3 regions of the Paenibacillus shunpengii genome follow, and region 1 is predicted to be linked to each of the others. Evidence: riboswitches for the same ligand, from Rfam matches in the RefSeq annotation. Region 1 holds a riboswitch; each other region holds the start of a gene.
The links. Region 1 has a riboswitch for cyclic di-AMP ahead of ACFSVM_RS07640 (C40 family peptidase). Riboswitches for the same ligand answer to the same signal wherever they lie in the genome.
Positions count from the first base shown of each region.

Region 2: it holds a riboswitch for cyclic di-AMP, as region 1 does, so the genes downstream of both, ACFSVM_RS19190 (C40 family peptidase) here and ACFSVM_RS07640 (C40 family peptidase) in region 1, are expected to answer to the same signal.
Region 3: it holds a riboswitch for cyclic di-AMP, as region 1 does, so the genes downstream of both, ACFSVM_RS15200 (hypothetical protein) here and ACFSVM_RS07640 (C40 family peptidase) in region 1, are expected to answer to the same signal.

Region 1 is NZ_JBHUMJ010000002.1:1,605,132-1,608,410, reverse strand. It holds gene ACFSVM_RS07645 (DUF11 domain-containing protein) at 1-1,398, shown strand, start outside; cyclic di-AMP (ydaO/yuaA leader) riboswitch at 1,739-1,876, shown strand; gene ACFSVM_RS07640 (C40 family peptidase) at 1,883-2,344, shown strand; gene glgD (glucose-1-phosphate adenylyltransferase subunit GlgD) at 2,470-3,279, opposite strand, start outside.
Region 2 is NZ_JBHUMJ010000006.1:16,357-19,635, forward strand. It holds gene ACFSVM_RS19180 (c-type cytochrome) at 1-128, opposite strand, end outside; gene ACFSVM_RS19185 (GNAT family N-acetyltransferase) at 242-739, opposite strand; gene ACFSVM_RS19190 (C40 family peptidase) at 866-1,333, opposite strand; cyclic di-AMP (ydaO/yuaA leader) riboswitch at 1,340-1,481, opposite strand; gene ACFSVM_RS19195 (hypothetical protein) at 1,788-2,609, opposite strand; gene ACFSVM_RS19200 (M1 family metallopeptidase) at 2,622-3,279, opposite strand, start outside.
Region 3 is NZ_JBHUMJ010000003.1:181,228-184,506, forward strand. It holds gene ACFSVM_RS15190 (NAD(P)H-hydrate dehydratase) at 1-689, shown strand, start outside; gene ACFSVM_RS15195 (hypothetical protein) at 833-1,279, opposite strand; cyclic di-AMP (ydaO/yuaA leader) riboswitch at 1,645-1,813, shown strand; gene ACFSVM_RS15200 (hypothetical protein) at 1,951-2,346, shown strand; gene kdpF (K(+)-transporting ATPase subunit F) at 2,479-2,556, shown strand; partial or broken gene kdpA (potassium-transporting ATPase subunit KdpA) at 2,626-3,279, shown strand, end outside.

The sequences.
Region 1 (3,279 bases):
CCGGGTGTAGACATTTCTTCACCTCTGAATATAGGTATCGTTGCCAGCAGCTCAGCAGCCAATATCAGTTTTCAAGCCATTGTCACCAGCCTTCCGCCTTCTAACGAGATCTTCAATGTGGCAAGCGCAGCGTATACTTTTCAAACTTTGGATGGCCGAACCATCACGAGATACGTCACTTCTAACGGTGTGCGGATTGCAATTGCCAATGCGCAGCTGACCATATCTCAGCGTGCCAACACGCTTCAAACCTTTGTTGGAGATGTTATTACTTTTACTGTAACGATTCAAAATACAGGCTCCGTACCCGTGCTCAATGCGAGATTGAGCGTAGTGCTCTCTGCAGGAATGAGCTTTGTTCCGGGGAGTGTGATACTTAACGGTATCATCTCTCCGGGTCTTGATCCTGTTCAAGGCTTTATACTTCCCGTCATTAATCCTGGAGAGGTTGTACAGCTGACATACCAAGTTCGTGTGCTCAGCGTTAGTAGTCCTTTATCGAGCGAAGTACTCGTTGCTTACACCTCTGACGGCGTGCCTGTACAGACCAGTTCCAATGAAGTCGTTCTTTCCCCAGTTGAACCCGTCGTGAACATGGTCGTAACGGTCATGCCTGGTCAAGTCACCTATGGAGGCGCTGTACAGTTTACTGCTGTGATACTAAATGAAGGGGATCTCCCGATCGAGGCTGTTTACTATATGAATTTTCCACAAGGTCTTATCTTCGAAGATTATTCGGTTCAAATCAACGGGGTCGAGGTTCACAATGCCAATCCTGTGCTAGGCATAAGGCTGGGGACTTTGTTTCCGAGATCCAGAACGGTCATTACGTACCGAGCCCTTGTATCCTTCACCCCCTATTCCCGATTTACGCAGATGAATCTGATCAATCAAGCAGCTCTCCAGTTTACGTATCGACTGACCGATAGCAGAACGGTCTCGCTTCGTGAGGAGACAGAGGTCCAGGTATTATTTCTTGCACCTGTTATTCAGGCGGAGCTCACTTCACAGCCTGTCCGGGTTGAGCGGGGTGATGAGGTCACCATACGAATCTTGGTTCGCAATACGGGAAATCTTGCAGCAGCTCTATCGCTGCGAGGTCTCATTCCACCGGGTACAGCGCTTATGAGGGGAATCTTGCACTTCCAGGATGGGACCATAAAGCCCTTCTCAATACAAGATTTGATAGACGGGATACTCATCATAGGGGTTCTTGAGCCGGGACAATATGCAGAGATTGAATATATCGTTCGTGTGAATATCGAAGGACTTCTGCCATCCGATTTGTTAAAAGGGTACGTTACTGTATTATTTACTTATTTGTTTGAGAACAAGGAATATACACTGGAAGTTCACTCGAACGAATATATCATTGTAATCGAGCAGCACGATGAATAGAAATATCATACTCATCATATGAAAATCCCTCACTTCAATCCTGGAAGTGAGGGATTTTCTATTCTTGGATGATACTTAACTCCTCAATCTACTAAATTCGACAAAAACTAATGACAAGTTTGTCAGAAATTTATGAACGAATGAACACCTTCCAAAGTTCCTATACCTTCGGTTTAACGAGCACTTCACGATTTATTTTACACAACAACGAAAAAACTATGCCAAACTTCGGAAAAGAGAGTTGATAAATATACCAGTGAATGATAAAATCCAAAAGTAGATAAAGTAACAATTTCGTAATCATTAATGTCACTTTCGTTGTCGAAATCATTAGGTGTATGACTGATAACTGCCGAATTCTCGCACCAAGAAGCGGGGGACCCGACCATTTATGGGTGAATTGATCAATATTAAAGTGATCATAGGGAACCTTCAACCGAATCCTTAGCTAACCTCGCAGGCATTGGAAGGAGTATTATTTACTTTGAAAAAGACACTAACAGCAGCGGCACTAGGGTTCGCTCTATTATTCTCCGCAGGAGTTACAGAAGCATCCGCATCTATTCTATCTAAAACAGTTAACAATACCGTAGGCATACCTTACCAATTTGGTGGTTCCACTCTATCCGGATTCGATTGCTCCGGATTTACTCGTTATGTATATAAGCAGCTTGGTGTGAATCTGCCTCACAGCTCCAAACAGCAATTCCATAAAGGACAGGCTATCAAGAAATCCGAGCTTGTAAAGGGAGATCTTGTCTTCTTTAATACCAGCGGATCCGGTGTTTCACATGTGGGAATTTACCTTGGCAACAATCAATTTGTGTCCGCTACCTCATCCAAAGGGATCGCCATTACACCGATTAACAAAGGATACTGGAGCTCCAAGTACTACGGAGCCAAAAGAATACTGAGCCCGGCCTCTGCTGAGAGAGCTGGATTATAATTACATTACCCGATATATTATCGTTCAAACAATAGTACAAGCATATAAAATAAATGAAGAAGGTCCAGGAATGATTCCTGGACCTTCTGATGTATATGACACAGCAAGGGCTTGGAGCATTACGTTTAGATTTGGCTGCTCTTCGCAATGACATAGGGCTTCTTGGCATCACCGATCAACCTGCGATCCGCAGACAAGTGTACATCCTTATCCAATATCACGTTCTCAAGCACCGCATTCTCCTCAATTACGCATTTCTGCATAATAATCGAGTTACGTATTCGCGCCCCGCTATGTATCTTAACACCCCTAAAAATGATACTGTTCTCCACCGTTCCCCCAATAACGCATCCATTCGCAATTAAGGAATTACTGACTTCGGCCTGTTCCAAATAACGAGTTGGCGGCTCATACTTAATCTTGGTATGCACCTCATGATATTTAAACAGCTGATTGTACTGTTCCTGCTGAAGCAGCTCCAGACTGTTGCGGTAATAGCTGTCCACAGAGTTAATCACGGCATGATATCCATCATAAGCATAAGCTGCGATTTTGAGATTGGTCAGATTGTTCTGTATTCCATCTCGAAAGAAATGATTGTGGCCATGAGCAATACAATGATCTATTAATTTCAGGAACAGCTGCTTCTCTACAATAAATGCACCTAAATAGATATTGGGATGTCCACCTTCCCCATGCATCTCCGTGACCCATCCGTTATCCACATCGATTCGGATGCTTGATTCATATTCTGGGAGAATTTCATCTGCTTTTTTATACAGCAGGGTGATGTCAGCCTGTGTTTCCATATGATAATTAAACATCTCTCTATAATCAGCTGTGTAGAGATGCTGGCTGCCGGTATGAATAATATGTGTTCCAGACCCTCTCAGGAAAAAATCACGATTGTTATGAAAATGCTGCAGGTCTCCTTT
Region 2 (3,279 bases), on a different contig from region 1:
GTTACCTCGGGCATTGCCGGAGGCTGTTCCTCTTCAGCCACATGTTCTCTTCCTGGAACCGTAAACATTAACACGAGGGCAAAAGCGCAAGCGAAGAAAAATAACCCACTCATGATCCATTTCTTCATTCGTTGTGTCCTCCTACTATGTACAATCCTTCATTTATTATAAAGGATCATGAACCTGCTTCATAGTATTTTATGGTAAATATTTAAACAAAAGTTAGGAGAGACAATCATGTCTATTTGAGCTTTACTCCGGTATACACCATACAGAAGAACAACTTGGGGCCCTCTGGAGTAAGACGCTCATAGGTATCATGAATGGTAAATCCCGCATTTTCATAAGTGCGGATCGCTCTTTTATTCCAGGTGAGAACTTCAAGATCAATCTCATTCTGCGGCTGCCGGGAAGCAGCCTCCTGTACAATGGTGCTTACAAAGGGAGCCCCTAACCCCTGCCCACACAGGTCAGGTCTCAAGCCTAGACCAAGCCGGGTCACACCGGCTAGAGGAAATAATTGTGCGAAGCCATATAGCTCACCAGTATCATTTACAATGGATAAATACTGTGTATCTCGGAGCTTAGGGTCGCCGAATTCAATCTCAAGTGCCTTCATCTGCTCCCAGGGCAGCCAGCCGTATATGTTATAAGGAGGTTCGTACTGCCAAGTGCAGATCTCAGCTGCATGCTCTTCACTCATAGGAAGGGCATGAAAGGTCGTTCCTTTCTGCGTCATGTCATCGTCTCCTTTGCCATCCCTCATCCAATAGTCATCCCTAATATAATATAAAAAGCCCGAAGATGGATTACTATTTAGTAATCTAATCTTCGAGCTATAAGGTTCGTTCCAGCACAATGTTGCTTAATCTAATGCAGCAGTTTCGTATTCTTCTGTACTCATGATACGTTTTGCACCAATGTAACGTTTTTCATAGTAGCTCTCGTCCAGCTTGCTGATAATAACTCCTTTGGAGGAGGAAGCATGTGCAAATTTACCGTCACCTACGAAGATGCCGACATGGGATACACCATTTCCGCTTGTGTTAAAAAATACAAGGTCGCCAGGTCTCATCTCAGAACGGGATACAGACTTGCCCATTTTGTATTGAGAACCAGATTGATGAGGCAGATCGATGCCGAGTTTATCAAATACATACATGGTAAAACCAGAGCAATCAAATCCGTTTAAAGTCGTACCGCCATATTTATATTCGGTTCCCTTAGCGTTATCAATGACCTTGTCCATTTTGGAATCGGCGAATGCACTTCCTGTTCCGATGGAGAATGCAATAGCAAGACTCAGTGCTGCAGCAGTTAGTGACTTTTTCAAGAAAAAATAATCCCCTTCCAATGCCTGCGAGGTTAGCTTAAGGATTCGGTAGAAGGTTCCCCTATGATCACTTACGTTGCGAGATCAATTCACCCATAAAAGTGGTTCCCCCGCTTCCCAGATGCCAGGAATTTGGCTGTTCTAATGATGTGCACCTGTGAAAGTCGCTCACTCTTGTAAGACTATGTACTTAGTTAGTTAGTAAAAGTTACAACAATTATTACAAAGTTGTTACTAGAAGTTCTGGGCCTATTGTAACAGAGATTGTGTAAATTTGGCAATCGTTTTTTAGATAAAATATTACAAAAAACAAGCCTCACTCTAGGAAAAGAGCGAGACTTGTGAACTTTTTTGACGTTAAGCAGTCGGACTTAATTTCTGCTATGAAAGCGTTGTATTCGCGCTGGAGTGCGGTTTGGACAAGAGAGGTAGGATATTAATTGAGACAATAAATTCAGGCATCTTCGCTATTGGATCGCCAAATACTGAATTGAGAACTAATCTTCCATACATTGATGAGTGATCGAACGAGATGATAAGACTGCTGAAGAATCAGGGCTAAAAGTCCTGTCCATATGAGAGATACGGCCGTGAAAGCACTGAACAGCAGAATGGCAAGTGTGCTAAGTGTCAGGGCAACTCCAGTGACAGGAAGTGCATGACGGAGGCAGATCCATACAGCACCAAGGCCGCTTCGATTGCCTGTCAGTCCAAACTGGACATATAGGAGCAGCTGCTTGATGATGTAGGCATAAACGATCCATAAGATGACGTAAGGAGCCGCCTGCAGAAGAAGATTCTGATTGTAGACTGCATTCATGAGAATGGGGAGCACCTTTGGAAGGATCCAGTAGGCAGGCAGCAGCAGCAATATGATCTCAATGAGATAGAGTAACGATGTCTTTTTCCAGTGCTTAAGTGTCCCTCGAAAAAAGGAGAAGCCTTTGGTGCTTGACTCTTCATGAAGGCTGTGGAACAAACCCGCCCGAATCAGTGGAGTAATGAGCATCCTTAAAATGAACATGAGGACAAGCAGCCATACATATTCATGGACTGTGGAGCTGGTGCTCAAGCTGATCTGCCCCTCTAACCAGAACAAGATCTGGCTGAGCTCATGAGGAGGGGGATCTGGATAGCGCATAAGCAAGGGGATGACCGCAGAGGACACGACTTTGTACAGAAGAACACCCCATAGCAGTTGGTACAGAAACAAGAAGATGACGATTAGAAAATGACGCTTCACTAACTTAAAACCTTCGGAGAGATAAGATTTCATCCACTATACACCTCACCATGACAGACTTCCGAGCAAGAGCTCCAACACTTTGGTAATACTGATATTAAACCGGGTCTCCAATACTTCATCTCCTTCAGCTTTTAAGTAGTTGTTCATATGCTTGTTCTCAAGTGTGATGGAGTACTCAGGATCAACCATTGCCCAATCCAGCGGAGATTTGTAAGTCAGGTTGTAGATGATTTCTCCACCTTTACCGTCCCATACCTTGCGAATCATATGCCCGTCTGCAAAAGTAAATACGATAGGAATCTCTGAGTAATCGCCTGCATTCTTCGCCACTCTGATCGAGGAAATATAGCTTGGCTCCTCGGATGTCCCCTGTTCCTTGATGGCGATGGAATCTACGGAGAAATCAGCCATTTGGCTGCCATAAATATATTGGTCAAAATAGGTGTCCCACGATCTGCGGGTAACCTGCTCTACAACCTTTTGGAATTGAGCAGTCGTCGGATGCTTGAACCGATACTTGGCTGCATAGGTAGCCATAATCTGATCCATCTTCTTGGTACCCACCTGCTGTTCTATACCCAGGAGGACGAGTTTGCCTCTTGTGTATACATTCTCTGCATAGTGATTATGAGAGTCATACTTCCAGGCTTCCTGTGTAAGTGGAGCAGGCGAGCTCATCGATGCAGATTGCAGCGGCAGA
Region 3 (3,279 bases), on a different contig from region 1:
CTTGGGCGCTGCCTTACGAGCTGATGCTGCATGTCATCGGCAAGGTGCCTGAGCTGATGCTCGCCGATGCGGTGAGAGGAAATGACGGGCTGTGGACGGAGGAGTCAGCCGAGCGAGTTATACAGCTTGCGGAGGGCAAGGATGTGCTGGCCATTGGGCCGGGGCTTGGGCGCTTTGAGGGAGATACAAGGTGGCTTCGCCGCATTGTTGAAGCATGTGATGTACCTATTGTACTTGATGCCGATGCACTCAATATGGCTGCAGCAGGAGGGGAGGATTTCTTCCTAGGGATGTCCCGGACTGCACCGCTCATTCTGACGCCGCATCCAGGGGAGATGGCTCGATTGATGGGGATATCTACGAAGGACGTCCAGCGAGATCGGATTACCCATGCGGAAGCATATGCAGAGCGTACAGGCGTTATCCTTGTGCTCAAGGGCTCGCGCACGGTCGTTGCTGCTCCTTCAGGCAGCACCTATATTAACCTGACCGGACATCCCGGCATGGGAACCGGAGGGGCGGGGGACGTGCTGACCGGCATCATAGCGGGTCTATTGGCCCAAGGTTGGAGCGCTGAGCAGGCAGCAGCATATGGTGTATATCTGCACGGACTCTCCGGAGAACGTGCTGCTTACAAGCGGCATCATCCGGGAGGCATTACCGCCGGCGACATTATTGACGCATTGTAATACAGCGTTATTGGCAAGGATCCGCCGGTAAGGCGCCTGCAGATAGATCTACAAGTCAAATTTAAGGACACGCAGAAGCGTGTCCTTTTTACGTTCTGAATTGAAGTGTATCTAACCGCCGCGGGTTTTATCATCATGGGAATCTAGAAGGAATAATACGTCAGCCCATACTCCATCAAAAAAGAACGAACGAGCAGTCTGGAGCTTATGATAGAATGCAGATCTTCGTCCGCTTCCTGCATCATTTGCAGATCTGCGAGTGCTTCCTCGGCTATTCGGGTCCGTTCCATTCCCCATTCCTGCTCATGATCTGCAACACAGAGCTTGGCCTGCCCCACGGTCAGCTCCTTCAGTACGGCAAACACAGAGATCCATGGGATCAGATCCCCCGGAGCACTCTCCTGTGGCAGCTCAAATTCGGCAAAACCGTGTGCCGTCCCGCAGGTTATTTTAAATAATCCGCAGTAATGATGTTTCTCCTCTGTCAAATAAGGAAGCCGGCGTGAATCATAGCGTATGATTTCCATCGAGCTGATCGCATCCGTCTGGTAAGCAGGTACTGAATTATTCCCCATATAGGCGAGTGCCACGAGCATTCATCCTCCATTAATCATCCTCATTATTATGTTGATCATCATATAGCAGATGCCACCGAGGAGTAAAATGACTCTTGTTCTAAAAAAACCGGATTTTCATCAAATCGGACGAAATGGATGAAAGTAAGCGGTTAATTAAAGGCTAATCTCGATCGATCAGAGCTTTATCTATCGTTGTCAGCGTCTTACGCAAAAAGAAAGGAAATTGGAGTTAGAGAGAGTAACGAAGAGAATAATCAAGATAACAATCCCCTATGCGAAGTCAATGAGTTGAAATTCGTCTTATATGAGTACCGGACTTTCTTTACAGCACATCCGGTGAGGATTATGATTCATGGCATAAAAGCTTTGCGTCATTCAATTTCAAACCGCTTAATCCTTAAAAGGAGCGGGGGAACCAGTGAGGCCTGCCATAAGGGCTTCTAGGGGTGAATCCTAAAGAGCATAGAATTTGTGCTTCGTATAGGTAGGGCGACTCTCACGCCCGAATCCGACAGCTAACCTCGTCAGCGTATCTAGAGAGACTTTCTTATATCCGAGCTCTTAAGTGGCAGCGGCTTGTTCCCGCCTGCCTGCGAATAAGAAGCTGCGCGAGAGAGATTTCTCTAGCTCAGCTTCTTTTTTTATGGCCGGATGGAAGGGAGAAAACAGGAGGGAATGAACAGATGTCCGTTGAAGACGACGACGTCATCATCGTATCGGCCGGGAGCAAGCCGGGCAGATCCTTTATAAAGACCCTGCTCATAAAGGGTTTGCCGTTTGCCATCTTGGTCAGCTCTGAACATGAGCGTAAAGAAATGCAAAGGCTCTATGCGGAGCCGGTCATCCAAGTGGATTTCTCTGAACAAGCACCTGAGCCGCCTGATTTCCATGTAGGTAATGTATTTCTGTTCGAGGAGAGTCTGCCGGTGTGCTGTAAGTATATCCAAGTTTGCCGGTCATGGACTTGTAAGCCAATTTATGTCATTACAGAGCGAAGCAAACCGCGGCTCATCTACAGAGGGCTTGGTGCGACACATGTCATCTACAGCCGCGGCAGCGACTGCTCTTTCTTACTCTAAACCGGAATCGGGAGGTGCTAAGCAAATGCTGGATTTTATCATGATTGTATTGATCAGCTTGTTGACGCTTATTTCAATCGGAGTTATCAAAGGCTCAGACAAAATCACTTCGGAAGGGAGCGAACAAAAATGATGTGGGTGCTGCTCGCTATTGCAGCTGCTGTATTCATTTATTTGGTCTACGCACTGCTTAACCCAGAGAAATTTTGAAACCGAATTAAGAAATTAATTCGACTAACAATGAGTTAATGATAACTACCAGGAGGCTGATAAGTCGATATGTTAACCGTTATTTCCGTCTGTGTGACCCTAGCGGTCGTGCTCCTGCTGGCTCGTCCTGCAGGTCTATATATTGCAAGTGCATTTCGTTATGAACCAACCCGGATCGATCCGTGGTTCAGATGGATAGAGAGACCCCTCTATGCTGTCAGCGGCATCAAGGAGACGAATCAAACCTGGAAGCAGTACGCAGCTTCCTTTGTTATCAGTAATACGGTCATGATCGTACTCGTCTATCTGATCTTTCGGATACAGGCTCATCTGCCGCTGAACCCGAGCGGTGTTGCGGGTATGGAGCCTACGCTTGCTTTTAATACGGCGATCAGCTTCATGACCAATACGAATCTGCAGCATTACAGCGGAGAATCCGGTCTCAGCTATTTATCACAGATGATCGCCATTGTGTTCATGATGTTCACTGCACCGGCTTCGGCTTTTGCGGTCGCGATCGCATTTATTAGAGGACTTACGGGTAAGCCGCTCGGTAACTTCTTCGTGGATGTCGTTCGAAGTATAACAAGGGTATTGCTTCCGGTTGCTTTTGTATCAGCTATTCTGTTCGTTGCGGCGGGCGTTCCACAGACGTTAAAAGCAACAGCAGCAGTAACGACGCTGGAGGGTGCAGTCCAGGAAATTGTGAGAGGTCCGGTAGGC